DNA from 3 places in the Pseudonocardia xinjiangensis genome. Region 2 is predicted to be linked to each of the others. Evidence: riboswitches for the same ligand, from Rfam matches in the RefSeq annotation. Region 2 holds a riboswitch; each other region holds the start of a gene.

Region 1 (10,464 bases), 3.4 Mb from region 2:
TGGCGACCGCACTCGACACCCCCGACGCCGCGGGCGTGACGGTCCGCGACGCGCTCCGGGCGATCGACGGCCTGGGCGAGGCGGACGTCTTCGGCACCGACCGGCAGGTGTGCTCCTACGCGGAGATCCACATCGAGCAGGGCCGCGAGCTCGACAAGACGGGCACCACGCTCGGGCTCGTCGACGCGACGTGGGCCGCGAACAAGTACGAGATCGCGGTGATCGGGTCGCAGGCCCACACCGGCGCCACCGCCATGGCCGACCGCCGGGACGCGCTGTACGGCGCGGCGCTCGCCGTGGTCGCGGTCCGGGAGCTCGCCGACCGGTTCGGCGAGGACCTGCACACCTCGTGCGGGCAGCTGACCGTGGTGCCCAACTCCCCCGTGGTCGTCGCCCGCGAGGTGCACATGCACCTCGACCTGCGCTCGCCGTCGGACGACCTGCTCGCGGAGGCGGACGCCCTGCTGCGGCGCCAGTTCGCCGAGATCGAGGTGAAGGCCGACGTCGAGATCGAGCGCCGGGTCGCCCACACCTGGAAGGGCCACCTCTACCAGCCGGCGGGGGTCGAACTTGCGCGCACGGTCACCGAGGACCTCGGCGTCTCGTCGATGATCGTGCGCACCCGCGCGGGCCACGACTCCACCAACATGAAGGACGTCGTCCCCACCGTCATGCTGTTCATCCCGAGCGTCGAGGGCATCTCCCACGCCGAGGCGGAGTTCACCCGCGACGAGGACCTCTGCACCGGTGTGGACATCCTCACCGAGACCCTCGCCCGCATGCTCGACGGTGCGCTCGCCCCAACGTGAGCGCCGGGATCAGGAGGCGAAGCGCAGGACGGCGAGCACGAGGGACAGCACGCCCAGCACCAGCGCCGGGACGAACTGCTCCTTGCGGCGGATGTGGACGACCACGGCGCCCGCCATCACGAGCGCGAGCCCGACCGCCGCGATCGGCGTGAGGACCGGCGCGACGTCCAGGACCCAGGGCAGGATCAGGCCGACCGCCCCGACGATCTCGAGCGCCCCGATGGCCTTGATCGCGCCGTCGGAGAAGTCCTCGGCGTAGCCCATGCCGGCCGACACCAGTGCCGGCTTCGGCCGCACGACCTTCATCACGCCCGAGCCCAGGAAGGCGACGGCGAGCACGATCTGCAGGATCCAGGCGACGACGTTCATCAAGACTCCCGAGTGAACAGCCCGGCGACGCCGGGCTCGGCACCCGAGAACCTAGACGGGAGAGCATGAATGTTGAAGCAATTTTGATGATACGTCATCAGACCGTGATCTACGGGCGCGTCTCCTCACGGGGCCGGGGCAGAACGAGCCCGTAGTCGCCGCGATGGAACAGCAGCGGACCCCGGGCGTGGTCGGCGGCGAGCTCGAGCACGCGGCCCACGACGATGGTGTGGTCCCCGCCGTCGTGCTCGGCGTGCAACGCGCAGCGCACCCACGCGCAGACCCCCTCCAGGATCGGCGCGCCGCACCGTCCGGCCCGCCACCGCACGCCGTCGAACTTGTCCACACCGGACCGGGCGAACCCGGCGCTGTGGTGCTCCTGGTCCGCCGCCAGGATGTTCACGCAGAACGTGTCCGCGTCCCGGATCCGGGGCCACGTCGACGACGTGCGCGACGGTGCGAAGCTCACCAGCGGCGGATCCAGCGACAGTGACGTGAACGACTGGCAGGTGAACCCGATCGGGCCCGACGGCCCGGCGGCGGTCACGACCACCACGCCGGAGGCGAAGTGCCCGAGCACCTCCCGCATGACGGCCCCGTCGACCACCGGTTCCGTCGTCTCGGCCCTGCTGGTGATGCTCATGCGCTCTCCCTGTTCGGATCGGGACGTGCGGATGTGCCGGGTCGGGTCAGCCGGCCGGGCTGCGCGGCAGGCCCGGAGGGTTGATCTCGGAGGTCGGCACCGCCTCCGCGGCGAGGCTCCAGCGATCGAGGACCTGCGTGTACCTCCCATCGCAGAGCCGCCATCGGTTCGCGGTCGGGCACCCCGGTGGCGAGGTCGGCGAGCACCCGGCCCAGCGCCGGAGCGAACGTGAACCCGTGGTTCGAGAACCCCGCGCCGACGACGAGGGGTCCGGCCGCGTCCAGCAGGAAGCTCCCGTCCGGCGTCGAGGTGCGGATACAGCCGATCGGCTGGGGTAGCCGATGGTCGAGCCCCGGCAGGAAGGCGGCCACGTACTCCTGCAGCCTGCGCGGCTGCCCCTGCTCCGGACCCACGTCGTGGAACCCCAGCTTCACCGATCCCTCGCCCGTCGACGTGCCGCGGACGCTGCTGGGCCAGCCGTCCTCCGGCCCCGTGTGGTGGATGAACGTCGGCCACGGGGCCGGGCGGGCGGAGACCGAGCCCGCGCCGCCCAGCAGCGGGAAGTTCGCCACCTGCTCCTGCGTCACGCGCAGCGGCGGCAGCGTGACGAGCCCGGCGAGCAGGTCCGCGGTGCCAGCCCCGACCGCCACCACGGCGCGGCGGGCGCGGACGGGGCCTCGCGGGGTGCCGACCTCGACGAGATCGTCCCCGCGCACCGCGATCGCGGTCGCGGGCGTGGAACGCTGGATCACCGCCCCGTGCGCGACGGCGGCGGCGGTCAGAGCGGCGACGGCGTGCCCGGCATGGACGCGACCGGCCCGGTCCGGCTGGTGCAGTACGGGTCCGCTGAACACCATCCCCGGCCACCGGCGCGACGCCTCGCCGGCATCGAGCCACTCGTGGGCGACACCCCGCGCGGCGAGCGACTCGGCGATCGTCCTGGTCCGCCACGGGTCGCCGTGGTCGACGCCCCCGGTGATCTGCAGCAGGGCTGCGCCGGTCTGTGCCTCCACCTCGCGCCACAGTGGCAGGGCCGCCGCAGCGAGCCGTACGTGCGGCTCCGCCGCGTAGGTCTGCCGGTAGATCTCCGCCGATCCGTACGTGACGCCTCGCGCCCGTCCGGTCCCGGCCTGCTCGAGCAGCAGCACCTCGTGACCGCGACCGGCGAGCTGCCAGGCCGCCGCCGCACCCACCACCCCGCCACCGACGACCACGACGTCGACGACTCCGGTGCGTGCGGACCTCGGGGTGCGGCGGGGCGCGGGGACGTACGGGATCGCTGGCATGACTGTCCTCTCACGACACTGGACAGCAGGGATCCCCGCAACGGGGGTCCATGGAGAGGTCCACTGTGGACGAAACAGGGCTCGTCCGGCGGCGGGCACCGCCGGAGGTAGCGGCCCGACGGAGGCGTGCGTCAGAGCCCACCCACGCGCGTCAGCGCACGGGGAACGGGGTGGCCGAGAGGCCGGGACGGATCAGCGACACAGAGCGGCCTGCGTGCGGCACAGATCCACGTGCCGACGCTTGGACCAGATGGACGGCAACCACTTCGACAGGCGAAGGGCCGCGGTCCGTGCGTGCGATCGACGCACGATGTCTCCCATCGATCCTGGCGTTAGCACCCGGCACCGCGAGGCACCGGGTTGCTGCGGCTTCGACGAGCCAGGTCTCTCGGCCGCTCTGGATGGACGACCATGAATGTAGGCGACCACCCGATGGATGTGTCAAGGATGTGACGCGCCGGAAATCCCCGCAGGCGGCCCCGTTGTTGATCGACGTCCTCTTGTCTTGCGTCCGATCGGGACGCCGGTCACGATGCCGACGTGGCCGCGCTCCCTGCCCACCTCGCCGCGATCAGCTGATCACGTGCAACGCTGCCCGTGTTCAGGAATAGCCCGCGTCCGGTGGCGGGTTTGCCGAGCATGACCACCGGACAATTCGACCCGCACACGCTGCTCGCCGATGCCCGCCTCGGGGTCCTCGCGACGATCAAGTCGGACGGCCGCCCCCAGCTCTCCCCCGTCACACCGTTCTACGACCGGGACGCCGGCGTGCTCTACGTGTCGATGACCGACGGGCGCGCCAAGACCGCGAACCTGCGCCGGGACCCACGGGCGGCGCTGGAGGTCACCAGCCCGGACGGCTGGGCGTGGGCCACCGCCGAGGGCACGGTCACCCTCACCGGTCCGGGCACCGACCCGGACGGCGCCGAGGTCCAGGCGCTGGTGGACTACTACCGCAACGCCGCGGGCGAGCACCCGAACTGGGACGAGTACCGGTCGGTCATGGTCTCCGACCGCAGGGTGCTGATGGCGATGACGGTCGAGAAGGTGTACGGCGCGAAGCTCCGCTGACCCCCGCCTGGCTCTCCATCCAGACGATCGTGCGCACGAGTCCCTCCTCGATCGGCAGCCTCCGGACGCCGGGGAACAACCGCTGCACCCGGGCTGCCGACGACTCGCAGTGGCGGACCTCCCCGGCGCGGGCCGCGCGGTGCTCGACGGCGAGGCGCCGGCCGAGCAGATCGGACAGCACCGTGATGAGCTCGTTGATCGTGGTGGGGGCGCCCACCGCCAGGTTCACCGCTCCGTCCGAGGAGCGCTGCAGCGCACTGCGCGCGAGGACCTCCACGGCGGACTCGACGAAGGTGAGCTCCCGCCTCTGCTCGCCGTCGCCGTGGACGACCAGCGGGTCCCCCCGCAGCGCGGCGGCGACGAGCGCCGGTACGACGGCAGGCCGCGCTCGATCCGGGTACTGCCATGGGCCGTAGGTCGTGGAGAAGCGGAACGCCGTGCACCGCAACCCGTACCAGGACCGGTAGGCGAACGCGTACGACTCCGCCGCCAGCTTCCCGGCCGCGAACGGAGTGGCGGGGAGGCAGAGCAGGTCCTCCGACCTGGGCCGGGTGGGGTTGTACCCGTACACCGAGCTGGAGGACGCGAGAACCACCTGGGCGTCGACGTCGCTGGCGACGTCGAGGACCGCGAGCGTGCCCGTCACGTTGACGTCGTGGCAGTGCCTCACGGCACCGTCCGCGTCGGGCACCGCGGCCGCGAGATGGACGATCGACGACGCCCCGTCGCACGCCCGGCGCAACGCGTCCCTGTGGAGGATCGACGCCACCCGGACGTCGACGGGCACCCCGTGAAGGTGCTCGAGCCGCCCGGAGCTGAGATCGTCGACCACGACGACCTCCACGTCGGCCTGCCTGGTCAGCAGGCGGCAGAGGTTCGCTCCGACGAAGCCCGCCCCACCGGTCACCACGATCTTCATCATCCGGCCTCCAGAAGCCCCCGGCCGCGGCGTGGTCGGCAGAAGCCACCGGACGCCGGTGCCGTGTCGGGGATGCCGGCGTGTCGGCGCAGACGCGCTCGACAATCAGCCGTTCAGGCTTCGGCCACCCGAGCAGCGGACGGGAAATTCACTTTCCGCAACCGCACTCCGGCATCAGGACACCACAATCTCAGGAACGGAGCGAAAACCGTTCGCGCGACATCGTTCGGCGACTCTCCGAAATCACCGTCATACGGTCATCGCCGAGGTCGAGCGTGCCCCGGCAGAACACGATCATCGACCGCAGTTCCGCGGTCCCGAAGGGACGCCCGGCGTGCCATGTGAGGGTGGCTGCGTTCACCCGCAGCATCCCGGGCGCCGAGATCTGCACATGATCGCCATGGTCGACGACCTGCAGCTCGACGTCGGCGTTGTCGTCGCGGATCGCGCAGAGCACATGGTCGACCAGGCCGCCGGCGGCGCGCAGGACGAGGTCGACCAGATCGGGCGCCATGACGAGCCCTGGACGTGTGGCAGGTACCGGCACAGGAATCGCCCCCACTTCCAGAGATCACTGATCTGGCAATTCACCGGGGGCTGGGGTGCCGAGCCCATTTTCGGCCCGGAACCGTGACGATAGGCGGAAGAATCGGCACGTGCAACGTCGTCCACCCGCCAGGAAATGACCCGGCGCGAGTTCAGACGGATCCGGTCTCCGGGACGCGCCGGGGAAGCTCGCCGTCGAGGAGGAGACCGAGCAGCCGGTCGACGACGTGCTCGGTCGACCGGCGGCACAGCACGCGGTAGAGAAGCGTGCCGGCGTAGATGTCCTGGAGGAGCCCGGCGTCGATGTCGGCGGGCAGTTCACCGCGCTCGGCGGCGCCCTCGATCATCTTCTCGAAGGCCTCCCGGCCGGCCTGGAACAGGTCCACCGGACCGGCGGTGCCCGCGGAGTCCTGCAGGAGATCACCGGCGAGCGCGAGGAGCGTGGTGGCCAGCGGGGCCCGCAGGTCCAGGCGCATCGCCTCCATGGCGGCGCGGGCATCGGCGCGGATGTCGCCGGTGGGCTGCGGCTGCACCGCCGCACCGGCATCGACGGCCTCGAGGACGAGCGCACTCTTCGACGGCCACCACCGGTAGACGGTGGTCTTGCCCACGCCGGCCCTGGCCGCCACGCCCTCCACCGTCAGCCGGAAGTAGCCGACCTCCTCGAGGAGCTCACGTGTGGCGGCGAGGATCGCGTGGTGCGACTCCTGGCTCCGTCGGCGACCAGCACGCCCTTCCCGCTCGCTGCCGGTCGTGATCGTGCCCTCCTCGCGGCGCACCGGATCTGCTTTCGCGGACTATAACCGACCCTCCCTCGATCGAGGGTCGAGCCACCGGGGTGCGCCCGCCGCTCGAGCGCAGGTCCGCGGCGACCCGGACCGGCGCGTGGCGCGCCCGCGATCGTGGCGGGTCCGGCGACGCGCGCCGCGTGGCCTCCCTGCCACAGTGATCATTCCGAGACCTGCGTCTTCGCCCCCCGCTGGGCCGAAATGCGGATCTCACGGCGATCACCCCGTCCATCACGCCGGGCGAGCACGGTTCCCTAATCGATACGTTTCGTATCGTTCAGTGGGTTCACCGGGCACGTGGCGCTCTCCGTCGGTGAGCGGGAAGGCGGCCGGCAGGGTCCTGCCGCCCCACTTCATCCCCCGATCAGGGATGCACGGACGGACCTAACCAGGAGTGACACAGGGTCATCCCCCATCCGGACCGCATCGCCCTCATCACTACGTGTAGTCATCGCTCACGCGTCGAGCGCTACGCCGTTTGGCCCGGTGCAGCCGCCGAATGGCGTACAGATCGGCCGATTTTCCCGTTGAACGGTGGCATTTCGACGATGAGCGGTCACCTCAGCTATTCAGGTGAGACGCGAGGAACGACCTGCCAACCCCTAGCCGGGGCCCGACGAACGCGGGTAGGAAGACGATCCCGCCCCCATGAACATCCACCCCTGCGAAAGGCCCTGACTCCGTGGAACTGCGTCCCCGGCCGTCCGGACATCGACATGCGTCGCCGAACACGGTCTCGGTCGCCGAGCTGGTTGTCCGCTGCTTCGACCCGGCGCACCCGCCTCGGCCGATCGTGGACTACGGGCCCAGCACGATGATCTCGGTCGCAGCCCTGTTACGGAGAGAGGGGCGCGGGCCCCACGCCGCCGACCGTCCGCTCACCCCCCGCGGGCACTCCCGCCCCGCAGTCGTGTCTCCCGGCCCGCCACGACGCAGTGCCCGGAAGGCGGCCGCCGCCGCGGGTGCCCTGTTCGCCGCGGGCGCGGTCTTCAGCGGCACGGTGGTGGACACCGTCCGGACCCCCCGCGGAGCGGTCGACTTCGCCTCGGACCCCGGCCCGAGCACCGGCAGCGGCACTCTGGACCGGACGCGGAGCCCCCAACCGGGCCGCCCGGGCCAGCAGATCACCCTCACCGCGGTGGCGCAGCTCTTCACCCCGGCCACGACGGCCGCGATCGAGTACGGGCCGCCGGCATCCGGGACGCAGATCGGCCGCGACGCGTTCGGCGCACCGAACGACAGGGGAGCCGGCCTCGTCGCGGTACCGGAACTCGACAAGACGCCGCTCGACAGGTCGCCACTGCCCGCCGGGGCCACCGCCGCCGTACCAGGCCTTCTGGACATCGCCACCTCCCCGGCCGCGGAGCCACCGGCCGGGTCGTCCGTCCTGACCGTCGCCACGCCCGAGTTCCAGGTGCCCGCCATCGAGGTGCCCCGGCACGTTCTGAACCTTCCGGGCGGCGGCACCGTCCGGACGCCGGGTGTCGCCGTGTCCGAGGGACGGGTGACCCCGCCGCGTCTCAGCGTCGCCCGCAACCGGGACGGCGGACTCGACGTCGCGGTCTCCGACGGCGCGGTGGTCGCGCCGAAGGTCGAGGCCTCCGGCCTGGCGGACCTGACCGGCGGTGCGGTGCGGCTCTCCCCCACCCGGGTCGGGCTCCCCGACGTGCGGATCTCCGGGGGTGGCGTCGTCGGGACCACCGCCGCCGCACCCGACATGCGGCTCAGCGAGATCCGGTCGGTCCTGCCGGACGTCGACGTAGCCGAGCGGACACCGGAGACGGACGCGACCGCGCAGCGCAGCGCGAGCGAGCGGAACGAGAACAAGAAGAGCGCACGCGACGCCGCCCGGTCGGTCGGATCCGCCGTGGGCCGACTGCTCGGCCGACACTGACGGCCACGGCGCTCGGCGGGAGACGCCGAGCCGGCGGTACCTCAGCTGCTCGTGATCTCCGGTCGGGGCCCCGGCACCGGCTGGCGCATCTGTCCGCGGCGATGACCGGTGAGGCGCGCCAGCGTGCGCAGGGTGCGCCGGGGAGTCTCGAGCGTCCGGACCACCGCGTTGTAGAGCAGCCCCGGCGTGCAGACCGTGCGCCCACGAGCGAGATCGGCGATGCAGGCATCCACCACGGCGTCGGGCTCCAGCCACATGATCGACGTGCCGGTCGGCTCCAGCTCACGGTGCTTGCCCGTGCGCAGCCGCCCCGGCACGAGCGCGATCATGCGGACGCCGGTGCCGGCCAGCGACGCCTCGACCGTGTCGGTGAAGGCGATCATCCAGGCCTTGGTGGCGGAGTGGGCCGAGCCCGAGGCCGACAGGTAGCCGGCGAAGCTGGCGACGTTGATCACCGAGCCGCGGCCGCGCTCGATCATTCCCGGCAGCGCGGCATGGGTCAGGATCATCACCGCGGTGACGTTGACGTCGATCTCCGTCTGCAGGGGTTCCGGATCAGCCATCCGGAAGTCGACGCCGCACTCGTAGCTCGCGTTGTTGACCAGGAGATCGACGGGGCGGGCGCGGTCGGCGATCCTGCGTTCCACGGCGGCCCGCTCGGCGGCGTCCGCGAGGTCGGCCGCGAGCACCTCGACCTTGATGCCGAGGCGCGCTGCCTCTCCCGCCACCCGCTGCAGCCCGACGTTGTCACGCGCGACGAGGACGAGATCGAAGCCGTCGCGGGCGAGCCGCTGGGCGAAAGCGGCGCCGAGTCCACGACTCGCACCGGTGACGAGCGCTGTCGGCATGGCCGCACCATACGACAGGGCGATCACCGCCGATCACTCACATGGGCACTTCCGGGGCGCCCTACGGCGCGTCCTCTGGCGCCGAGCCCCACCGTGCTGACGTGCGCAGCGCCGCTCGAGGTCGCACGGATGGCCCTGACCGGACGTCACGCTGGGCCATCGCGTGCGGGGGCTCCTCACGCGCCGATCCGGCGCACCGGCACCGCGCTCTACTCCGTCCGGCCTGCTCAGCACGGACGCTCGGCGGACTCACGCTGCAACCTCGACGGTGAACGGTCGAAAAGGAGCGACGAGCGGGCATCTCCGCTGTTCAGGTGAGACGCGACGAGCGGACGAACGACACCTAGCAGGGACGTGACGAACGCGGGTAGGAAAGCGAACCCCACCCCAGAACGAATGAAAGCCCCAGCTCGACCGACCTGGAGAGGCCCGCTACGTGGAACCGCCCGCCCGTCCGACAGGACACCATCTCGGATCCTCGAACATGGTCTCCGTCGACGAACTGATCATCCGTTGCGGCGAGTGGCACGGACCTCCCCCTGGGGTGGACTACGGGGCGCCCGGCGCGATCTCGGTGGGGAGCCTCCTGCGCCGCGAAGGGCGGGCCCCGCACGCGGTGGACCGTCCGCTCCGGCCGCGCGGCCACGCCCGGCCACCGGAGGAACCGCCCCTGCCGCCGCGGCGCAACGTCCGCAAGGCGACCGCCGCCGCCGGTGCCCTCTTCGCCGCAGGCGCGATGTTCGCGACCGCCGTGGTGGAGAACGTGGTCCGCAGTCCGGGCGAGGGAATGCAACTGGGCATCGGAGGCGACGCCCCCGGCCTCGACGGCCCAGCGGGGGGCGGTGCTCAGGCGAACCGGGGCGACGCGCCGCGCAACCTCGCGTTCTCCGTGGCGGAGCTGTTCCGGTCGCCCACCGGCCCGGCCCTCGCGTCCCCCGCTGCCGGCTCCGGGGTCTTCGGCAGCCGGGGCACCGGCGGCGCGACCGCTGCCGACCCGTTCGAGGTGAGCCTGGCCCCACCGGCGGCGGGTTTACCGGCCTTGGCCGCGGGGCCCGACGCCGCCGGGCCCGGCTCGACCACCCCCGGGCCCGGTCCGGGGACGCCGGTCGAACCCGCCGGGGCGGGTGTCCTCCCGGGTATCGGCATCGGGCCCGTCACCCTGCCGGTCGGCGGCGGCACCGAGGGCGCACCGGGCGGAGGGCCCGGCGTGGTGGTGCCCGGCCCCGGCCTCGGTACGCCCGGTGTCGGGATACCCGGGATCGACGTCCCGGGTGCCCCCCTGCCGGGCGCG
Region 2 (10,464 bases):
GGCGAACATCGGGCTGGAGGCGGCCCTGTCCTTCCTCGGCGTGGGCGTTCCCCCGCCGACGCCCAGCTGGGGCAGATCGATCTCCGACGCGATCGGCTGGGTCGCCACCGACCCGATGTTCCTGATCTTCCCCGGGGCAGCCCTGTTCCTCGCCACCTGGGCGTTCAACGTGCTCGGCGACGGGCTGCGGGACGCGGTCGACCCGCGCTCGGGACACCGGATCTGATGGCGCTCCTGAGGTTCGTCGCGGGTCGGGTGCTGTCCATGGTGCTGGTGCTGGTCGTGGTCAGCCTCGCCACCTACGCGGTCTTCTACCTGCTGCCGTCCGATCCGGCCCTGCTCTCCTGCGGCAAGCCGTGCACCCCGGGGAACCTCGCGATCGCGCGGCAGTACATGGGCTTCGACCAGCCGTGGTTCCTGCAGTACCTGTCCTTCCTCGCGGCCGTCCTGGTCGGGCGCACGTACGGCACCGGCCCCGCCGCCATCCACTGCGCCGCACCGTGCTTCGGGTACTCCTTCCAGCAGAACGCCCCGGTGAGCGACCTGATCGCCGGCCGGGTGCCGGTGACGTTCTCGCTGGCCATCGGGGCGGCCGTGATCTGGTTGTGCGTCGGGGTCGGCACCGGGGTGGTGTCCGCACTGCACCGCGGACGGCCGTTGGACCGGCTGCTGATGGCCGGGTCCGTTGCCGGGGTCTCCGCGCCGACGTACCTGGTGGGGCTGCTGGGGATCCTGCTGTTCGGGTTCACGCTCGACGTGGTGCCGGTCAGCGGGTATGTCCCGTTAACCGAGAGCCCGGTCGACTGGGCGTGGCACCTCGTGCTGCCGTGGCTCGTGCTGGCGTTCCTGCACGCGGCGCTCTACGCCCGGCTCACCCGCAACCAGATGCTGAACGTCCTGGGCGAGACTTCATCCGCACGGCCAGGGCGAAGGGCGTGCGGGAGTCCCGCGTGATCCGGCGGCACGCGCTGCGCAACGTCGCGCTGCCGGTGGTGACGATCTTCGGTCTGGACCTCGGTTCGCTGCTCGGCGGTGCGGTCATCACCGAGCGGGTGTTCTCGATGCCCGGCCTGGGCGGCCTGCTCATCGATGCCGTCCAGCAGCTCGACCTGCCGCTGCTGCTGGGCTACACGGTCTTCGCCACCTTCCTCATCGTGGTCGCCAACACCCTGGTCGACCTGCTCTACGGCCTGCTCGACCCCCGGGCGCGGCTGGTTCGTTCGTGATCATCGACAAGGAGAACTTCATGGACCGGCGGGCATTCCTACGACTCGTTGCGACGGCAGGCGCGGTCAGTGGGGCCGGTGCACTGCTGGCGGCCTGCAACGCGAACGAGCGCAGCTCCGGTGCCACCACGACCGCGGCCACCGCGCCAGGCGGCACGCTCTACGTCCTCCAGGACAGCGCCACCAACACCTTCGACCCGGCGAAGAGCCAGAGCCTCGCCATCACCTCGCTGGCCCTCGTGCACCGGAGGCTGACCAGCTGGGACATCCGGCCCGGGGTCACCGCCACGGTGGTACCGGACCTCGCCACCGACACCGGCACGCCCAGCGACGGCGGGGCGACGTGGACGTTCACCCTCAAGGACGGGTTGCGGTTCTCCGACGGGTCCCCGATCACCAGCGCGGACGTCAAGTGGGGGGTGGAGCGGTCCTTCTCGCCCGCGTTCTCGCAGGGCCTCACCTACCACAAGTCGCTGCTCGTCGGCGGGGGCGACTACCGCGGCCCGTTCGAGGGGCAGGAGCTCAGCTCGATCGAGACCCCCGACGAGAAGACGATCGTCTTCCGGCTGGCCCGCCCCTACGGCGACTGGACGTGGATCGCCAGCACCCCGGCCTTCGCGCCCGTGCCGCGTAACACCGGCGCCGAGGCGAACTACGGCGAACACCCCGTCGGCTCCGGCCCGTACCAGGTGCAGTCCTACCAGCAGGGCGTGGGAGCCACCCTGGTGCGCAACCCGAACTGGGACAAGGCGACCGACCAGGTCCGCACCGGCCTGCCCGACCAGGTCGTCTTCCAGTTCTCCCAGGACCGGACGGTGATCTCCCAGCGACTCGCCGCCGACAGCGGTGACGACCGCTTCGCCTTCGGGGCCTCGTTCGTCGCAGCGGCCACCCTGGCCCAGCTGGAGGGCAACCCCGCCGTCAAGCAGCGGGTGGTCACCTCCGACGCCGGCGCGCTGGCCATGCTGGTCATGAACACCCAGAAGGGCCCGCTGGCCGATCCCGCGGTGCGCACGGCGTTCCAGTACGCGGTGGACCGAAGCGCCTTCCAGGTGGCTGCCGCAGGCTCGGCGGCGCTCGCCGGGGAGGTCGCCACCACCCTCATCACCCCCGGCATCGCCGGCCGGGAGACCTACGACCTCTACCCCACGCAACCGGCCGGCGACCCGGAGAAGGCCAAGCAGATGCTCGCGGCCGCCGGCCATCCCGACGGCCTGCCCGGCCTGAGCCTGCTGGTGAGCACCTCCAACGGTGGGGCGGACAGGGCACAGGCGGTCGGGGCGGCACTCGCCAGGGCGGGCATCCAGGTGTCGATCCGGCCGCTCGACTCCGACGCCTTCACCGCGGAGGTGACGGGCGCACAGGCGAACTACGACCTGGCCTACTTCAGCTGGCAGCCCGACTTCCCGAGCCCGAACGGCAACATCCAGCCGCTCTTCGCGTCCGGCGAGATCGGCAACGGCGGCTACAACATCTCCCGGTACTCCAACGCCGAGGTGGACGCGTTGATCGCCGACGCGCAGGCCACGGTGGACCCGGTCGAGGCCGGACGCAAGTGGGCCGCGGTGGACCGGCGGATCATGCAGGACAGCCCCGTCGTGCCGCTGATCTACACGCGCAACTCGTTCCTGCGCGGCTCGAAGGTCGGCGACTTCTTCGTGGCGGCCTTCCCCGCCTATCCCAACTACCTCAAGGTGGGCATCACGCCGTGACCGCGCCTGCCTTGCTGGAGGTGCGGGACATCTCGGTGTCCTTCGGCGCCGCCGGCCGGTCGACCGCCGCCGTGACGGAGGTCAGCTACTCGGTGGGAACCGGCGAGGTGGTGGCCGTCGTCGGCGAGTCGGGCTCGGGGAAGACGGTCACGGCGATGTCGCTGCTGGGGCTGCTCCCGGGCACCGCCACGGTGTCCGGCTCGGCGCTGCTGCGCGGGCGGGAGCTGATCGCCCTCGACGCGGAGGAGCTGCGTGCTGTGCGTGGCAACGAGGTCGGCTTCGTCTTCCAGGAGCCGATGAGCGCGCTCAACCCGGTGCTGACCATCGGTGCCCAGGTGCTCGAGGCGATCACGACCCATCGTTCGCTGACGCGGGCGGCGGCCCGGCAGCGCATGCTCGAGCTCCTGGCGCTGGTCGGGCTACCCGACCCGCAGCGCAAGGCCCGCTCCTACCCCCACGAGCTGTCCGGCGGTCAACTGCAACGGGTGGTGATCGCCATCGCGATCGCCAACGAGCCCGCCCTGCTCATCGCCGACGAGCCCACCACCGCGCTCGACGTGACCGTGCAGGCCGAGATCCTCGACCTCCTGCGCGACCTGCGTGACCGGCTCGGCATCGGGATCCTGCTCATCACCCACGACATGGGGGTGGTCGCCGACCTCGCCGACCGGGTCGTCGTGATGCGGGCGGGCCGGGTGGTGGAGGAGGCGAGCGTCGCGCAGCTGTTCGCCGCACCCCGTGAGGAGTACACGCGCCAACTGCTCGACGCCGTGGTGTCCCTGCCCGCCGCCCCGCCGGTCCCCGCGCCGGAGCAGCCCGGCATCCGTGTCGACGGCGCCGGCATCCTGACCGTGGAGGACCTGCGGGTGACCTACCGCGGGCGGTTCGACGTCCCGGCCGTGGAGGGGGTGAGTCTGCACGTCGCCGCCGGAGAGGTGTACGGGCTCGTCGGTGAGTCGGGTTCGGGCAAGAGCACGATCGCCGCGGCCATCACCGGCCTGGTGCGACCAGAGTGGGGCGCGATCCGGCTCTCCGGCGACGACCTCGCCGCGCTGCGCGGCAAGGCCCTGCGGCGCGCCCGTGGCCGGATCGGCATGGTCTTCCAGGACCCCGCGTCGTCGTTGAACCCCCGGGCCACCATCGGCGCCAGCGTGGCCGAGCCGCTGCGCCTGCACACCCGCCTGCACGGCAGCGACCTGAGCCGCCGGGTGGACGACCTGCTCGACGCCGCGCAGCTCCCGACCTCCACACGCGACCGGTTCCCGCACGAGCTCTCCGGGGGCAAACGTCAACGGGTCGGCATCGCCAGAGCCATCGCCCTGAACCCCGACCTCCTGATCGCCGACGAACCGACCAGCTCCCTGGACGTCTCCGTGCAGGCCCGGATCCTCGACCTGTTCCGGGACCTGCAGGCACAGCTGAGGTTCGCCTGCCTGTTCATCTCGCACGACCTCGCCGTGATCGGCGCGCTCGCGGCCCGGGTCGGCGTCATGCACCGCGGGCGGATCGTCGAGCAGGGGAGCACCGCCCAGGTGCTGCAGGCGCCGCGCCACCGCTACACCCAACGGCTCCTCGCCTCGGCGCCCGTGGCCGACCCGGCCGAACAGCAGCGCAGGCGCGCGATCTGGCACACGATCCGGGACGCGCAACCCGAGGTTGCCGCCCCCAGCGCCTCGTGACCGCGCCGGGGGCCGCCCCGGCTCAGAGCCCGCGCGCCGCCAGCGCCTCGCGCACGGCCTTGCTGGTGGAGGGCACCGTGGCCGACGGGCCGATCTGGCCGGCGACCGCGTCGAGGGTCTTGAGGCCGTCGCCGGTGATCAGCAGCACGGTCTCGGCGTCCGGGTCGAGCTTGCCCGACTCCACGAGCTTCTTCGCGGTGGCCACCGTGACCCCGCCCGCGGTCTCGGCGAAGACCCCCTCGGTGCGGGCGAGCAGCCGGATGCCGTCGACCACCTCGGCGTCGCTGACGTGCGCCACCGCACCCCCGGTGCGGCGCACCGCGTCGAGGACGTAGGGGCCGTCGGCCGGGTTGCCGATCGCGAGCGAGCGGGCGATCGTGTCCGGGCGCACCGGCTGCACCACGTCGTGGCCGTCCTCGAACGCCTTGGCCACGGGGGAGCAGCCGGTGGCCTGCGCCCCGAACACGCGGTAGGGCGTGGGCTCCACCAGGCCCAGCTTGCCGAGCTCGGTGAAGCCCTTGTCCACCTTGGTCAGCTGGGACCCCGACGCCACGGGCACCACGATCTGCTCCGGCAGCCGCCAGCCGAGCTGCTCGGCCACCTCGTAGCCCAGGGTCTTGGAGCCCTCGGCGTAGTACGGCCGCACGTTGACGTTGACGAACGCCCAGTCCTCGTGCTCGGCGGCGAGCTCGGTGGCCAGCCGGTTGACGTCGTCGTAGTTGCCGTCGACGGCGAGCAGGGTGCCGTCGTAGACGGCGGTGGTGAGCACCTTCGCCTGCTCGAGCGAGGACGGGATGAGCACGACCGAGTCCCACCCGGCGCGGGCCGCTGCGGCGGCCACGGCGTTGGCGAGGTTGCCCGTGGACGGGCAGGCGAGCACCGAGAACCCGAGCTCGCGCGCGGCGGCGAGCGCCACCGCGACCACGCGGTCCTTGAAGGAGTGGGTCGGGTTGCCGGTGTCGTCCTTCACCCAGAGGTTGCGCAGCCCCAGCGCGGCGCCCAGCCGGTCAGCCTTGATCAGGCGGGTGAGACCGGGCTCGGTGTTGGGGTGCTCCTGCACGGTGGACGGCACGGGCAACAGCTGCCGGTAGCGCCAGATCGACTTGGGGCCGGCCTCGATGGACTCACGGGTCACCGTGCCGAAGTCGTAGGCGACCTCGAGCGGGCCGAAGCACTGGGGGCAGGCGAACTCGGCCGCGAGCGGAATCTGGTGGCCGCACTCCCGACAGGACAGGGCGCGCGCGGGCCCGAGGTCGTAGGCGGCGGTGGATCCGCCGTCGGGACGCGTGGAGGCAGTCAGGGTCATCGAAAGATCTCCTCATCTTCCCCGCACCATGCGGGTCGGAATTGGCACCGTGATCGAGCGCGGACGCGCATCGCCGGTTGCCGGGGCTTCGCCGGGCCGTTCCCTCTGCCCCTCTGGATGAGCCATGTGAAGTTGTTCCGCGGCTGGTCGAGCAGCCGTCAGATGTCAGACACGTTACGTCACGATCCACTGCGGACCCAAGTCCTGTCCGGATTCTGGGAGCCGGGTCACGCGATGTCGGTGGCGTGCGCAAGCATGGACGGCATGTCCGCGCCCCCTCCGCCCGCGCCGTTGCGCCTCATCCTCGGCGAGGAGGAGCTGCTGGTGGAGCGGGCGGTCGAGCAGGTCGTCGCGGAGGTGCGGGCGGGTGAGCCCGGCGCCGAGCTGCGGCGTTACCGGGCCGCCGACCTCACCCCGGTCGACCTGGCCGACAACCTGAGCCCGTCGCTGTTCGCCGAGGGCCGGGTCATCGTCCTGCAGGCCGCCCACGAGGTGGGCAAGGAGCTCGCCACGGCGATCGTCGAGCAGTCGGCCGATCCGGCCGATGGCATCGTCCTGGTCGTGCTCCACGCGGGGGGCGCCCGCAACAAGGCGCTGGCCGACGCGCTGCGCAAGGGTGGCGCCGTCGTCACCACGTGCAACCGGATCACCCGCTCCGAGGAGCGGTCCGACTTCGTGCGCTCCGAGGTGCGACGCGCCGGTGGGCGGATCGCCCCCGCCGCGGTGGGCGTCCTGATCGAGGCGGTCGGGTCCGACCTGCGGGAGCTCGCTGCCGCGGCGGGCCAGCTCGTGGCCGACACCGGCGGCACCGTCGACGAGCAGGCCGTGCGCCGCTACCACCGGGGCCGCGCGGAGGCGTCCGGTTTCGCGGTGGCCGACAAGGTGATGGCCGGCGACCGGGCGGGGGCGCTGGAGGCGTTGCGCTGGGCGCTCGTGCTGGGGGTGGCGCCCGTTCTCGTGGCCGACGCGCTGGCCGACGGGGTGCGCACCCTGGCCAGGGTGGGTGCGGCCGGCCGGGGCGACCCCAATCGGCTCGCGGGCACGCTGGGCATGCCGCCGTGGAAGGTGCGCAAAGCTCAGGCCCAGGTACGGGCGTGGCAGCCCGAGTCGCTCGCGGTCGCGTTCGACGCGGCGGCCGAGGTGAACGCCGACGTCAAGGGGGCGGCGGCCGACGCGGGGTACGCGCTGGAACGCGCGGTGCTGCGGATCTGCGCGGCGCGCGAGTCACGCTGAGCGCAACCGGAGGGTCGGCGCTGTGGCGATGACACAGCACAACGGCGCCGCCCCCGGGGGGCAGCGCCGTTGTGAGCTGGAGCTGGCGCCTCGTCAGAGCGCGTCGACGCGCTTGGACAGCGACGACTTGCGGTTGGCGGCCTGGTTCTTGTGGATGACGCCCTTGCTGGCCGCCTTGTCGAGCGCACGGGCTGCGGCCCGCTGCAGCTCGGTGGCCTTCTCGGTGTCGCCGGCCTCCGCAGCCTCGCGGAAACGCCGCACGGCGGTGCGAACGGCGGACTTGACCGACTTGTTGCGCTGGCGGCGCTTCTCGTTGGTCTTGACCCGCTTGATCTGGGACTTGATGTTGGCCACGCGAATGCCTCGAGTTCTTCTTCGCCTTGTTCCGGTCCGCACCGGCGGCGGGGGATCCTGCGTTCACGCCGGGCGCTCAGCGGTCCATGTTACAGCCCGGCGGGGGCCGCCGGAAATCGGCCCGGCCGGGCAGCTCCCGCGGTCGGCCTAGGGTGATCGCATGACGGTGGTTCTGGTGCACGGCAATCCGGAGACCGAGGCGTTGTGGGAGCCGCTGAGCGAGCGGCTGTCCGCGCTCGGCCACGCCGACCAGGTGCGGCTCTCGCCGCCGGGGTTCGGGGCCCCGGTGCCGCCGGGCTGGACCGCGACGGTCGAGGAGTACCGCGACTGGCTGGTGGCCGAGCTGGAGGCCATCGGGCGCCCGGTCGACCTGGTGGGTCACGACTGGGGCGGTGGGCACGTGCTCAACGTCGCGATGACCCGGCCCGACCTGCTGCGCAGCTGGTGCTCCGATGTCGTGGGGATCTTCGATCCGGACTACGTGTGGCACGACCTGGCGCAGGACTGGCAGACCCCCGGGGTGGGTGAGGCGGCGATCGAGGAGCGGTTGGACATCCCGGTGGAGAAGGTGGTGGCGAACCTGGCCGAGCGCGGCATGGCTGTTGAGGTCGCCGAGCGCATCGCGCCTGCTTTCGACGCGACGATGGGGGAGTGCATCCTCGCGCTGTACCGCTCGGCGGCGCAGCCGGTGCTGGCGGAGCTCGGGGCCGGGCTGGAGGCTGCGGCGGCCCGCCCGGGGCTCTCGGTGGTGGCCACCGAGGATCATTTCGTGGGCACGGTCGAGCAACGCCACCGTGCCGCGGTGCGGGCGGGTGCTCGTGAGGAGGTGCTCGACGGGCTCGGGCACTGGTGGATGACCCAGGATCCCGATCGGGGCGCGGCGGTGCTGGCCCGGTTCCTGGACTCCCAGTGACCCCGGCCCCGTGACATCGGCGTGCCGCCGGTGACGGCAGCTACTCGGGCGGAACGGTGGCCGCGCTCGACGGCACTGTGGACATGACGCGGCCGGCGTGAACGGCGCCGGTGACCACGGTGTTGCCACCGGAGTGCTTGGCCCGGTACATGGCGGCGTCCGCGGCGGCGAGCGCCACCTCGGGCTCGCCGTCGAGCGGGGCGCGGACCACCCCGACCGACATGGTGACGCCGGCGGCGACATCGGCGGGCAGTGCGGCCACGGCGTCGGTGGCCCGCTGCAGCGCCGCCCGCGCCTCGGGCAGCGGCGTGGCCGGCATGACCACGACGAACTCGTCGCCGCCGTAGCGGGCCACGAGGTCCTGGGAACGCAGGATGGTGCGCAGGCACATGGCGACCTCGCGCAGCACGGCGTCGCCCGCGGCGTGGGAGCGGGCGTCGTTGACGTCCTTGAACCGGTCGAGGTCGATCAGGGCGACGGCACACGGCTGGAGTGCCGGCGTGGTGGTGGCCTCGACGAGCCGCATGTCCAGCGCCCGCCGGTTCGGCAGCCCGGTGAGCGGGTCCTGCAGGGCCTGGGCGGCCACCGCGCCGTGCTCGCGGGCCAACCGGTGGTGCTCGGAGTGGCTGCGCAGCGCGGTGAGGCGCGCCTCGCGCAGGGCCCACAGCTCGGCCTCCAGCGCCTCGGCGTAGCTCGCGAGCGCGTCGGAGCGCCGCGGTGCACCGTGGGCGAGCTCGTCCATCCTCGCGAACTCCCGGTGCAGCGCGAGAGCGAGCACGGCGTCCGGGGTGGACTTGCGCAGCTCGTGGTGCAGCGGGGCGAGTGCCGCCGCCGCGTCGCCCGGACCGCCCGCTGCGAGCAGGCAACGTGCCGTGGCGATGGCGAGCATGATGCGGTCCTCGGTGAAGTTGGTCATCGGCTCGAGCGCGACGAGCATCTCCAGGTGCTCGGGCGCCGGCTGCTTCAAGGAGTACGCCGCTCCGATGATCGAGCACTCCTCGATGGCCGCGGTCCCGCCTTCGGGCAGGCCGTGCGCGGCGGCCCAGAGCCGGGCGGCGGTCTGCGCGGTCTGCGCGGCGCCGACGAAGCGGGTGGCGGCGGCCGCATCGCGTCCGCCACGCTCGAGGCGCAGCGCCCACGACAGCTGCAGCCGGACGCGGTTGAGCTGGAGCACGAGACGGTCCATCAACGACGCACCGCCCTCGGACACGGTGATCGCCCGCTGTGACACCTCGTCGGCCAGCTCGTGCGAGCCGAGCTTGAGCAGCACGAGGACCAGCCCGTTGAGACTCCGCGAGAGCAGCCGCGACCATTCTGCAGGGTCCTCGTGGGGACCCGGGGCGGTGAGCTCGGTGAGGATGGCGTGGGCGACTGCGGTGTCGGTGAGCGCGTTCTCCCCCTGGTGGAAGACGGCGGTGCGGTGCGCGCGGAGCGTGGCGGCCTCGCCGAGCCTGCGCGGGTCGTCATCGAGCTCGGCGAGCTCGGTGTACTCCAGGAGCAGAGCCTCGACCTCCGCCTCGACCGTCTCCGCGTCGGGGTGGCCAGGGGCGGTACGGACCGGGTCGAGGATGCGCAGCAGGATGCACATCCGGAGCAGCTCGGACACGAGTGGCGACGGGCGGTGCTTGCGGGCGTGCGCGAGCAGCTCGTCCAGCCCGATCCGGGCGGCCACCGCGCCCGCCGAGGTGCCCCGCTGCTGCCAGCGGAACTTGTCGGTGGCCCGGACCAGGATCTGCTGGTCGGTCAGCCGGCATGCGTCCTGTGCGCAGCGGCAGCTCGCCTCGCCCCTCACGAGTACGCACTCGCTCGGGACGGCGAGGGCCGATGAGCGCGGAGTCACGGGTCGCCCCCTGCGAAGGCCATCGGGCAGCTCGGATCGGTCGCCGAGGCTGGGGTCCCGACGGGGGGACCGCGGAGCTCCGTCTCGGCCCTGAGTCTCCACGATTTGGTCATGGTGACACGAGATGCGCTCCGGTGGGAGGCCGGTTTCGGCGATCTGTCCGGCCCGCTGACGGTGATCGCCAGGTCGCGCCCGCCCGGG
Region 3 (10,464 bases), 1.7 Mb from region 2:
CGGGCCGGGTGCGGCACCTGCCCGCCGAGCGACGCCCTGGCCTCCTCCGGCAGGCCGGCCAGGAGCGGCGTGTCGAACAGACCCGGAGCGATGGTCACCACCCGGATGTAGCTCGAGGCGAGATCACGGGCGATCGGGAGCGTCATGCCCACGACTCCGCCCTTCGAGGCGGAGTAGGCGGCCTGGCCGATCTGGCCGTCGAAGGCAGCGGCCGAGGCGGTGTTGATGATGACACCGCGCTCCTCACCCACCGGCTCGTGTGCCACCATCCGTTCGGCCGCGAGCCGCAGCACGTTGAACGTGCCGATCAGGTTGATCTCGATGATGCGGGTGAAGTCGGCGAGGGGGAACACGCCCTTGCGGCCGATCACCCGGATCGCGTTGCCGGTGCCGGCGCAGTTGACCGCCACCCGCAGCGGGCCCAGCTGGTCGGCGACGTCGAGCGCGGCCGCCACGTCGCTCTCGCTGCGGACGTCGCCCGCCGCGAACCGCACCGCATCGCCGAGCTCCGCGGCCCGCTCCTCCCCCGGCGAGCCCGGCAGGTCGAGAAGCACGACCTTCGCACCTGCTGCCACGAGCACCTCCGCGGTGGCGAGCCCGAGCCCGGACGCGCCACCGGTGACCACGGCGACGCCGTCGGTGATCTCCACAGATCCTGCCTCCGTCCAACCGTCACAACTGACTGTTGATCTGCTGGTGGTGCTGTCATACCACCGCGGCGCCGGGGGCCAGGAGCCGCCACACCACCTCGACACCCGCCTCCGCGGCGCTGCGCTCGTCCTGCGATGGTCGCCGGTCGACCTCGTCGAAGCCCAGCCGCCGCGGTATCGCGCCACTGGCGACGTTGGCGAGGTCGTGGACGATCTCGACCCGGTCGGCGCCGATGCGGAACGCCTCGGCCGTCAGCGCGGCGGCAGCGGCTGTGGCGTAGCCCCGCCCGAGGTGCGCGGGGTGGACCCAGTAGCCGATCTCGAAGCCACCCTGACCGATCCGGCTCATCATCGAGCAACTCCCGGCGACCGCCGGCCCGGGAGCGATGATGGCGTAGTCGTAGTCGATGCCCCACTGCTCCTCGGTCCGGGAGAGGTAGGCCACCGCGTCAGCCGTCGAGTAGCCGCGCGCGGCCCAGGCCATCCACGGGGAGAGGTGCTCCAGCGACTCGCTCACCACGCGGTACAGGACCTCTGCGTCGGCGCGTCGCCACCGCCGCAGCACGAGCGGACCCGAGGTGAGCTCGTCCGCCGCGGTCAGCACACCTCGATTCTGCCGGTGTCACCACACCGTGAGCAGCAGGTGGTTGACCAGCAACGCCAGCACCGCCTGGGCCACCAGCCACCAGCGCACGTGCCGGGGCGGCAGCAGCGCGCACCCCACCACCATCCAGACCCCGAACGGCAGCCAGATCCGCTCGACCTCCGCCTTGCTGAGCCCGGACACGTCCGCCGCGAGCACCGCGACGACCGCGGCGGCGACCAGCAGGGCCGGTGCGAGCGGCAGCGACCGGGGCGCGGCGGCAAGCCTGCGGAGCCCGGCGAGGACCGCGGGGCCGGTGGCCAGTACCAGCGCGGCGAGGTTCGCCCACACGAAGTACTCGTAGGGCCGGCCTGCGGCGGCGCTCGCCGCGTAGATGATCCGCAGCAGATGCAGGCCGGTGAACCACCAGAAGCCTGCGGCGGTGAACGCGGCGACCACGGCCAGCACGCCCGCCGTGGCCAGCGCGCCGGCCCGCCACCTCCGGGTCACCACCAGCACGGCCAGCGCGAGCAGCCCGCCCAGCACGAGCCCGTAGGAGAGGTAGAGCACGAACCCCAGCAGCAGGCCCCCGGCCACGGCCGTGACGTCGGCCCGCAGACCCCGCCGGGTCGCGCCGACCGCCAGCAGGGCGACGCCCCAGGCCAGCACGCCCGCGAACATCCCGTCCGCCGACACCCCCACCCACACGGCCCCGGGGAACAGCACGCCGAACGGCAGCGCCGACCGGGCGACGTCCTCCGATCCCAGCGCCCGCAGGGTCACGGCGACCGCCGCGCAGGCCGACGCCCCGACCAGGATCACGGCGATCCCCGCCGGTCCGCCACCGCTCAGCCCGATCCGGTCCAGCCACACGAACAGCAGGAACACACCGGGCGGGTGCGCCCCGACGTGCGTGGTCCAGTGCACGGGCTGGTCGGTGAGGATGAAGTCGGTGAAGGTCCGCAGCATCGCCGGGATGTCGGTGACCCGCGGGACGTCGTACAGGTACTCCTGGTCGGTGGCGAGCCGTCCCGCCACACCGACCGCCCATCCGTCGACGAGCGCCAGTCCGAGCGTCCAGACCACGGACGCGGCCCACGCGAGCAGCAGCAGGGGGCGCCAGGCCAGGCGCTGGGCGAGAGCCGGGCCGCGCGCCGCCACGAGCACGCCGACGACGATCGCGACCGGTGTGCCCGGGCCGACGTGCGGTGCCCAGCTCGCGAGCAGCGGCGGGAAGCCGAGGAAGATGTCGACCCCGTCCCGGAGGAGCTGCCAGCCCACGAGCGCGGCGGCCACGACGAGCGCCGCACCCGCCCCCACCGCGGCCAGGTCGAACGTCAGCCCGGCTCGCCGGATCCGCGTGTCCGGGAGCATGCGCGTCACGGGGACAGGATGCCGGACCCACCCCGCCCGGACCGCGCTGTGACGCCACCCGTTCGCAGCCGGTAAGGACCGGTCGGTGAGGCTCCCACCCCTGGCCCGGGCGACTCGCGCACCCGAAACGGGCGACTCGCGCGCGCAGATCGGGCGACTCGCGGGGTCAGGGCGGGCGACTCGCGGGCGCGAAACGGGCGACTCGCGGGGGTGGGGGCGGGGTGGGTTACTCGGCGGCGGGGGGTGGGGGTGGGGTGGCCGGGTCGCCGGACCCGGTCCGGGTGCCGTAGCGGGTGCGGGCGAGCGCGGCCGCCAGCGCGAGCGGCACCGCCACCACCAGTGCCAGCCGGAACGCCGTCCCGAACGCCCCCGAGTCGGCCAGCGGACCGACGGCGGCGGTGCCGGCCGAGCTCCCGAGGAACAGGAGTGCGGCGAAGAGGGCCACGGCCGTGGCCCGTTCCGTGGGCACCACCTCGGTGGCCCAGCTCTGCAGCGTGGTGTGCAGGAACGCCCACGACCCACCCAGCAGCAGCCCGGCGACCGTCACCGTCGCGATGTTGACCGCGACGGCGGGGACGGCCCAGCCGGCCACCAGCAGGGCGCCACCGATGGTGGCGAGCCCGCCCGCCGACGAGCGTCCGACGAGCGAGCGCACCAGGCGCGACCACGCGAGCGCCCCGACCCCGAACGACGCCGCCACCAGGCCGGCCAGCGCGGCCGAGGACCCGAGGGCCTGCACGGCGGGCGCCAGGTAGGTGAGGACGCCGAGAACCACGATGCCCTCGACGAACACCAGTGCGAAGACCACCAGCGCCCACCGGTTGCGCAGCACCCTGGCCACCGAGCGCAGCGGGTTGCCGGTGGAGGGTTCGCGGTCGGGCTCCGGGAGCCGGGCCAGCGCGACCCAGAGCAGGGCGGCGGCCACGCCCGTCACGGCCGGCACCGCCCGCCAGTGGAGCAGGTCGGCGAGCAGTCCCGCGCCCGCGGTTGCGACGGCGATGCCCAGCGAGGACGCGGCCAGGACGTCCGACAGGGGGCGCTGGCGCACGGCGGCCGGCCACATGTCACCGACGTACACGAGGGTGGCCGGGATGAGCGCGGCGAAGCAGCCACCGGCGAGCGTGCGCGTCAGACCGAGGACCAGGAGGTTGGGGGCGAGCATCGAGCCGACGCCCGCGAGTGCCGCACCGAGCAGCGACAGGCGCATCACCCGCACCCGCCCGACGCGGTCGCTGATCATCCCCCACACGGGCTGCATGAGGCCGTAGGCCAGGAAGTACGCACTCGCGACCGCGGCGACGGCCGACAGCGGCGCTTTCAGGTCGAGACCGATCACCACGAGGAGGGGGGCGATGGCGAAACGGTCGACGGTGCTGGTCAAGGCGGCCAGCTGCAGCAACCGCAGCCGGCTCCGCTCCCCCACGCCGGGGCGCGTCTCCGTGCTCACCGACAGACCATGGTCCGTCACGCGCGCTCGCGCTGCACGAATCGCGGTGAGAACGGTCACTCCAGGTGTTTCGCCGGGTCGCTCCCGGCCGTCCCGTCGGCGCCTCCCGCGCCGATGAATCCGGTGGTCCGGGCCGTCACTACGGTGTGCGGATGCGACGGACGATCTTCGGGCTCATCGCGGTGCTGTTCCTCGCCGCATGTTCCGCGCCTGCGGCGGAGGCACCGCCGGACATCAGCGGCGACTGGCACGGCAGCATCCAGACCCCGGGGACGCCGCTGGACTTCGGGGTGAGCCTGGCAGGCGACGGTGGCACCTTCGACCTCCCCGCCCAGGGCCTGCGCGCGCTGGCGCTGCACGACGTGCGGCTCGACGGCCAGGCGGTCACGTTCCGGCTGCCCGACGTCCCGGGCGGGGCCACGTTCGACGGCACCCTGAGCGACGCGGGGACGATCACCGGCAGCTACAGCCAGGGCGGCCAGACCGTCCCGTTCACGCTGTCCCGCGGCGCGCTGCCCACGCCGGGGCGGCCGCAGGAGCCGAAGCCGCCGTTCCCCTACCGCAGCGAGGAGGTGACGTACCCGAGCGGCAACCTGACCATGGCCGGGACGCTCACCCTCCCGTCGACCCGCGGACCCTTCACCGCCGTCCTGATGATCACCGGGAGCGGCGCGCAGGACCGCGACGAGACCATCGCGGGACACAAGCCGTTCCTGCTGCTCGCCGACACGCTCACGCGCGCCGGGTACGCCGTGCTGCGGGTGGACGACCGCGGCGTGGGGGGCTCGACCGGCGATCTGCAGCAGGCGAGCTACGACGACCTGACCGGCGACGCGCTCGCCGGGCTCGCGTTCCTGCGCAGCCGCCCCGAGATCGATCCCACGCGGATCGGGCTGTTCGGGCACAGCGAGGGCGGCTACCTCGCCCCGCTGGTGGCACAGCAGCCGGGCGCCGGTGTGGCGTTCGTCATGCTGATGGCGGCCCCCGCCGTCTCGGGCGAGGAGGTGCTCGTCCTGCAGAACCGCCTGCTCTTCCAGCAGGCGGGCGCTCCGCCGGAGCAGGTCCAGGCCCAGATCGACTACGTGCGCAAGCTCAGCGGGATGCTGCGGGCCGGGAACTACGACGGGGCCCGGCAGCTCGCCCGGGACCGGGTCACCGCGCAGACCGCCGCTCTGCCGGAGGACCAGCGCCCGACGGCGGAGGAGACCGAGGCGCAGCTGCCGGCCACCCCGGCGTACCGCGCCGTCCTCACCTACGACCCGGCCCCCGCGCTGCGGGCGCTGCGGGTTCCGGTGCTCGCGTTCTACGGCGGCAAGGACCTCCAGGTGCCGCCCACACAGAGCGAGCCGGCACTGCGGACGCTGCTCGCCGGCGACCCCGACACGACGATCCGCACGTTCCCGGCGCTGAACCACCTCATGCAGCCCGCCGCCACCGGCGCGATCACCGAGTACTCGACGATCGAGACGACGGTCTCACCGGAGGTGCTCGACCTCGTCTCCGGATGGATGCGGGAGCGCTTCTGATGTCCGACCTCGATCCCGAGGAGTTCCGCAGGCTCGGCTACGCGGTCGTCGACTGGATCGCGCAGTACCGGGCAGGCCTCGCAGACCTGCCCGTGCGACCCGACGTCGAGCCCGGGTGGGTGCGCGAGCAGCTGTCGGCAACGCTGCTGTCGCCCGGGCTGCCGGAGGAGCCGCGGCCGCTGACGGCCCTTCTGGACGAGGTCGACCGGGTGGTGGTGCCGGCGAGCACGCACTGGCAGCATCCCGGCTTCTTCGGCTACTTCCCGGCCAACGCGTCGCTGCACTCGCTGCTCGGCGACATGCTCTCGGGTGGCCTCGGCGCACAGGGGATGCTGTGGACGACGTCGCCGGCGGCCACCGAGGTCGAGCAGGTACTGCTGGACGGGCTGGCCGCTGCGCTCGGGTTGGGCCCGGCGTTCGCCTTCACGGGAGGCGGAGGCGGCTCGATCCAGGACTCGGCGTCCTCCGCCGCGCTGGTGGCGCTGCTGGCCGCCCTGAACCGCAGCTCCCCCGAGTGGCAGGAGCGGGGCGTCGACGGCACCGAGCGGGTGTACGTCACCGCTGAGACGCACTCCTCGCTCGCCAAGGCCGTGCGTGTGGCCGGGCTCGGGGCGCGGGCGCTGCGGATCGTCGAGCCCTCCCCCCGCTCGCTCGCGATGTCGCCCACCGCGCTGGCCGACGCGTTGCGCGCCGACGCCGACGCCGGGCTCCGACCGGTGCTGGTCTGCGCCACGGTCGGCACCACGGGCACGGGCGCGGTCGACCCCGTGCGGGAGATCGCGCGTGCCGCCGCCGAGCACGGGGCCTGGGTGCACGTCGACGGCGCATGGGCGGGCGTGGCGGCGCTGTGTCCCGAGCACCGCCACCTGCTCGACGGCGTCGAGCTCGTCGACTCGTTCTGCACCGACGCCCACAAGTGGCTGCTCACGGCGTTCGACGCCTCGCTGCTGTGGGTGCGTGACGCCGCTGTTCTCCCGGCCGCACTCTCGATCACCCCGGAGTACCTGCGCAACGCGGCGACCCAGTCCGGCGCGGTCGTGGACTACCGGGACTGGCAGGTGCCGCTCGGGCGCCGGTTCCGTGCGCTTAAGCTGTGGGCCGTCGTGCACGGCCACGGGCTCTCGGGGCTGCGTGAGCACATCCGCTCCCATGTGGCGCTCGCCGACGAGCTGGCCGGTCTGGTGCGCGCCGACCCCGGTTTCACCCTCGCCGCGGAACCATCGCTCTCCCTGGTGTGCCTGCGGGTCGTCACCGGCGCCGGACCGGAGGCCGACGACAACGCGACCCGCACGGTGCTCGAGCGCGTCAACGCCTCGGGCACCGCCTTTCTCACCCACATCGTCGTCGACGGACGCTACGCCATCCGGGTGGCGATCGGATCGGTCACCACGGAGTCCTCGCACGTCAGAGCCTTGTGGAAGCGGCTCCGGACGGAAGCTGCAGGTTGTCTCGCGAAGAGCTCGGACGACCGTGTCGATCCGGCGACCTCTGGGTGACCGCGTTGCCGCCCTCGATCGGTGGCGCCGACGGCGGCGGCGGGCTGCCGGGAGGGGCAACTTGACGATCGCTCGGCGGCCGTCGTAACGTCCACACCAGGTCATGAGCGCCAGCGTCAAGCCCCGGCTCGCTGGCCGGCAACCCTCCTCCGCGGCGGGGTGCTCCGGGTGACGACCAGGCCGTCGGGCGGGGTGCCCGGTGGCAAGCGCGGATCCGCATCCGGTGCGGGTCCCCTTCCCAGGAGACCGCTGTGACGCTCGTACTCGCCCGTTCCGCTGCCGCCCGCGCCGCCGACCTGCCCGGCGTGGTGGGCGCCGACCTCGAGGTGCCGCTGGTCACCGGGGGGAGCATCGCCTACGCGAACCTCGACCTCGCCGCCAGCGCGCCGGCACTGCAGTCCGTGGCCGCCCACGTCGCCGAGCTGTTGCCGTACTACGCGTCGGTGCACCGCGGCGCCGGTTACGCGTCCCAGGTGAGCACCGCGCTGCTGGAGTCGGCGCGCGTCACCGTCGGCGAGTTCGTCGGGGCGCGCAGCGACGACGTGGTGGTGTTCACACGCAACACCACCGACGCGCTGAACCTGCTCGCCGGCTGCGTCCCGGGCCCGGTCCTCTGCCTGGACGTGGAGCACCACGCGAACCAGCTGCCGTGGCAGGCGGGTGCCCACCGCGTGCTGCGGGTCGCCGAGACGGTGGAGCAGACCCTCGCCGACCTCGAGGCCGCACTGGCGTCGGCACCGGTGGCGCTGCTGGCCGTCACCGGAGCCTCCAACGTGACCGGTGAGACGCTGCCGCTGGAGCGGCTCGTCGACATCGCGCACCGGGCGGGCGCCCGGGTCGTGGTGGACGCGGCCCAGCTCGCACCGCACCGGCGCGTCGACCTCGCGGCCACCGGCATCGACTACGTGGCGCTGTCGGGCCACAAGCTCTACGCGCCCTACGGCGCGGGCGCGATCGTCGGCAGGCGCGACTGGCTCGACGAGGGCACCCCGTACCTCGCGGGAGGCGGCGCGGTGCGGGAGGTACGGATCGACCGCACGGTCTGGGCGGCCGCGCCCCACCGCCACGAGGGCGGCACTCCCAACGTGGTCGGGGCGGCGGCGCTCGCGCAGGCCTGCCGCGAGCTCGCACCGCTGCTCGACGGGGCCGCCCACGCGCACGAGAAGGCCCTGTCGGACCGCCTCGAGGCAGGGCTGGCCACGGTGCCCGGCCTGCGGACGCTGCGGATCTGGCCCGACAGCACCGACCGGGTCGCCGTCCACAGCTTCACCCTCCCGGACCGGCCCGCCGGGCTGGTGGCCGCCTACCTGTCCGCCGAGCACGGGATCGGCGTCCGCGACGGGCGCTTCTGCGCCCACCCCCTGCTGCTCAAGCTCTGCGGGGAGAGCGGTGAGGCGCTGCGCGCGAGCATCGGGATCAGCACCACGGAGGAGCACGTGGACCGGCTGGTGGCGGCGGTGGCGCAGCTCACGACGCGGGGCGCCCGCTGGACCTACGGCGTGGTCGACGGCCGGTGGGTGCCCACCCCGGACCCGCGCGAGCACGACCCGCTCGGCGTCATCGGCACCCTGGTGCTCGGCACGGGCGCCTCCGCCTGCAGCTCCGAGTGAGGCCGGGCCGTCGCCCACCGGCAACATTGGACAGGCATACCTAACCTTCCGTTATCCTCCTCCCGATCACCTGTCGCGGGGAGGGAGCGCTGGATGCGCGTCGTCGTGTTCGGCTACATGACGTGGGGCCACCGGACGTTGGACGCGGTGCTTGCGGCCGGGCACGACGTCCCGCTGGTCGTCACGCACCCGGAGAGCGACAACCCGTACGAGACGATCTTCAACGACTCCGTGGCCGAGCTGGCCGCCAAGCACGCCATCCCGGTACTGGTGCGCAACCGCGCCGACGACGAGGAGGTCGTCGAGCGGGTGCGGGCCGCGCACGCCGACGCGATGGTGGTGGCCAACTGGCGCACGTGGCTCTCGCCCGCCGTGTTCTCCCTCCCCCGGCTCGGCACGCTCAACGTGCACGACGCGTTGCTGCCCGCCTACGCGGGCTTCGCGCCGCTGAACTGGGCGCTGATCAACGGTGAGCCGGAGGTCGGGGTCACCGCACACATGATGAACGGCGACTTCGACGCCGGGGACATCGTCGTGCAGTGGGCCACCCCGGTCGGCGCCGAGGACACCGTGGTGGACCTGTTCGAACGCACCCTGGCCATGTTCGGGCCGATCACCGTGGCCGGGCTGGAGCGGCTGGCCACCGGGCGCACCGACTGGCAGCCGCAGGACCGCAGCCGGGCGAGCTACTTCCACCGCCGCAGCGACGAGGACAACCGGATCGACTGGAGCTGGCCCGCGAGGGACATCGCCAACCTGGTGCGCGCGCAGGTGGACCCCTACCCCAACGCCTACTGCTTCCACGGGAGCACCCGGCTGCGGGTGCTCGCCGCGGGCGTCACCGACGCTCCCTACGGCGGAACGCCCGGACGCATCTTCGTCCGCGACGGTGCCGGTGGGGTCGTGGTGGTGTCGGGCGCCGACGCGCGGCGCGGACGCAACCCGGGCCTGGTGATCCACCGGGTCCGCACCGACGACGGCCAGGACCTCGCGGCCACCGAGTACTTCACGCGGATGGGCGGCTACCTCACCTCGCACCCCGCCCCCTGACACCCCGCCACCCCGCGAGTCGCCCGCTTTCCGTCCGCGAGTCGCCCGTGAACGTGAGTGCGGTCAGGGTCGGGGACCCGTGTCCCGGACCGCCGGTCAGGGCTGGATGTTCTCCAGGTCCTCCAGCAGGCTCGGGTGCTTCGGCTCCCAGCCGAGCGCCTGCCGGGTGTGGGCGCTGGACGAGGGCTGGTCGGCCGCGAAGATGACGCCGAGGGGGCCGTAGGTCTCCACCGGCACGGACTCCACGGGCAGGCCCAGCCGGCGGCCGATGACGGCAGCGATGTCACGCACCTGGTCGCCCTCGTCGCCCACGGCATGCCAGGAGGTGCCGGCTTCCGCCTGCTCCAGGGCGAGCCGGAAGAGGACTGCGGCGTCGTGGGCGTGCACGGCCGGCCAGCGCTGGGCGCCGTCGCCCGGGTAGCCGGACACTCCGTTCTGACGCGCGATCCCGGTCAACAGACCGGCAAACCCGCCCGCGCCCTCGTTGTGGACGGTCCGTGGCAGGCGGACGGCTGAGCTCCGGACCCCGCGCGCGGCCAGGCCCAGGACTCCCCTGACCGCACGACCGCGACCACCGACCGGGCCCTCGGTCGGAATCGGGTCGGCCTCGGTGGAGGCGCGGCCCGGCACGGCGGGCGTGCCCGAGCAGGCGACGAAGGGACGGCCGCTGCCGACGAGTGCCTCGCCGAGGGTGGCGAGGGCGGCGCTTTCCTCGGCGACGGCGTTCG

The links. A riboswitch is a leader RNA that binds a small molecule or an ion and turns the genes downstream of it on or off. The one in region 2 is predicted to bind S-adenosylmethionine.
Region 1: linked by a shared signal. The riboswitch ahead of ACQPZA_RS12350 (FAD-dependent oxidoreductase) and the one ahead of thrC (threonine synthase) in region 2 are both predicted to bind S-adenosylmethionine.
Region 3: linked by a shared signal. The riboswitch ahead of ACQPZA_RS20290 (aminotransferase class V-fold PLP-dependent enzyme) and the one ahead of thrC (threonine synthase) in region 2 are both predicted to bind S-adenosylmethionine.

The regions. Positions count from the first base shown of each region.
Region 1 is NZ_CP192009.1:2,589,302-2,599,765, reverse strand. Features, by position in the region: gene ACQPZA_RS12365 (M20 family metallo-hydrolase) at 1-809, shown strand, start outside; gene ACQPZA_RS12360 (DoxX family protein) at 819-1,178, opposite strand; gene ACQPZA_RS12355 (flavin reductase family protein) at 1,288-1,821, opposite strand; gene ACQPZA_RS12350 (FAD-dependent oxidoreductase) at 1,818-3,107, opposite strand; SAM riboswitch class I at 3,422-3,515, opposite strand; gene ACQPZA_RS12345 (PPOX class F420-dependent oxidoreductase) at 3,747-4,178, shown strand; gene ACQPZA_RS12340 (NAD-dependent epimerase/dehydratase family protein) at 4,108-5,100, opposite strand; gene ACQPZA_RS12335 (MmoB/DmpM family protein) at 5,288-5,611, opposite strand; gene ACQPZA_RS12330 (TetR/AcrR family transcriptional regulator) at 5,796-6,422, opposite strand; gene ACQPZA_RS12325 (hypothetical protein) at 7,342-8,325, shown strand; gene ACQPZA_RS12320 (SDR family NAD(P)-dependent oxidoreductase) at 8,367-9,173, opposite strand; gene ACQPZA_RS12315 (hypothetical protein) at 9,658-10,464, shown strand, end outside.
Region 2 is NZ_CP192009.1:5,968,242-5,978,705, reverse strand. Features, by position in the region: gene ACQPZA_RS28125 (ABC transporter permease) at 1-226, shown strand, start outside; gene ACQPZA_RS28120 (ABC transporter permease) at 226-954, shown strand; gene ACQPZA_RS28115 (ABC transporter permease subunit) at 951-1,226, shown strand; gene ACQPZA_RS28110 (ABC transporter substrate-binding protein) at 1,223-2,938, shown strand; gene ACQPZA_RS28105 (dipeptide ABC transporter ATP-binding protein) at 2,935-4,617, shown strand; gene thrC (threonine synthase) at 4,640-5,923, opposite strand; SAM riboswitch class I at 5,933-6,047, opposite strand; gene holA (DNA polymerase III subunit delta) at 6,188-7,156, shown strand; gene rpsT (30S ribosomal protein S20) at 7,250-7,510, opposite strand; gene ACQPZA_RS28085 (alpha/beta fold hydrolase) at 7,671-8,423, shown strand; gene ACQPZA_RS28080 (diguanylate cyclase) at 8,464-10,263, opposite strand.
Region 3 is NZ_CP192009.1:4,297,315-4,307,778, forward strand. Features, by position in the region: gene ACQPZA_RS20260 (3-hydroxyacyl-CoA dehydrogenase) at 1-650, opposite strand, end outside; gene ACQPZA_RS20265 (GNAT family N-acetyltransferase) at 706-1,254, opposite strand; gene ACQPZA_RS20270 (hypothetical protein) at 1,273-2,607, opposite strand; gene ACQPZA_RS20275 (MFS transporter) at 2,834-4,054, opposite strand; gene ACQPZA_RS20280 (alpha/beta hydrolase family protein) at 4,207-5,580, shown strand; gene ACQPZA_RS20285 (pyridoxal phosphate-dependent decarboxylase family protein) at 5,580-7,076, shown strand; SAM riboswitch class IV at 7,176-7,291, shown strand; gene ACQPZA_RS20290 (aminotransferase class V-fold PLP-dependent enzyme) at 7,328-8,686, shown strand; gene ACQPZA_RS20295 (methionyl-tRNA formyltransferase) at 8,780-9,736, shown strand; gene ACQPZA_RS20300 (SDR family oxidoreductase) at 9,833-10,464, opposite strand, start outside.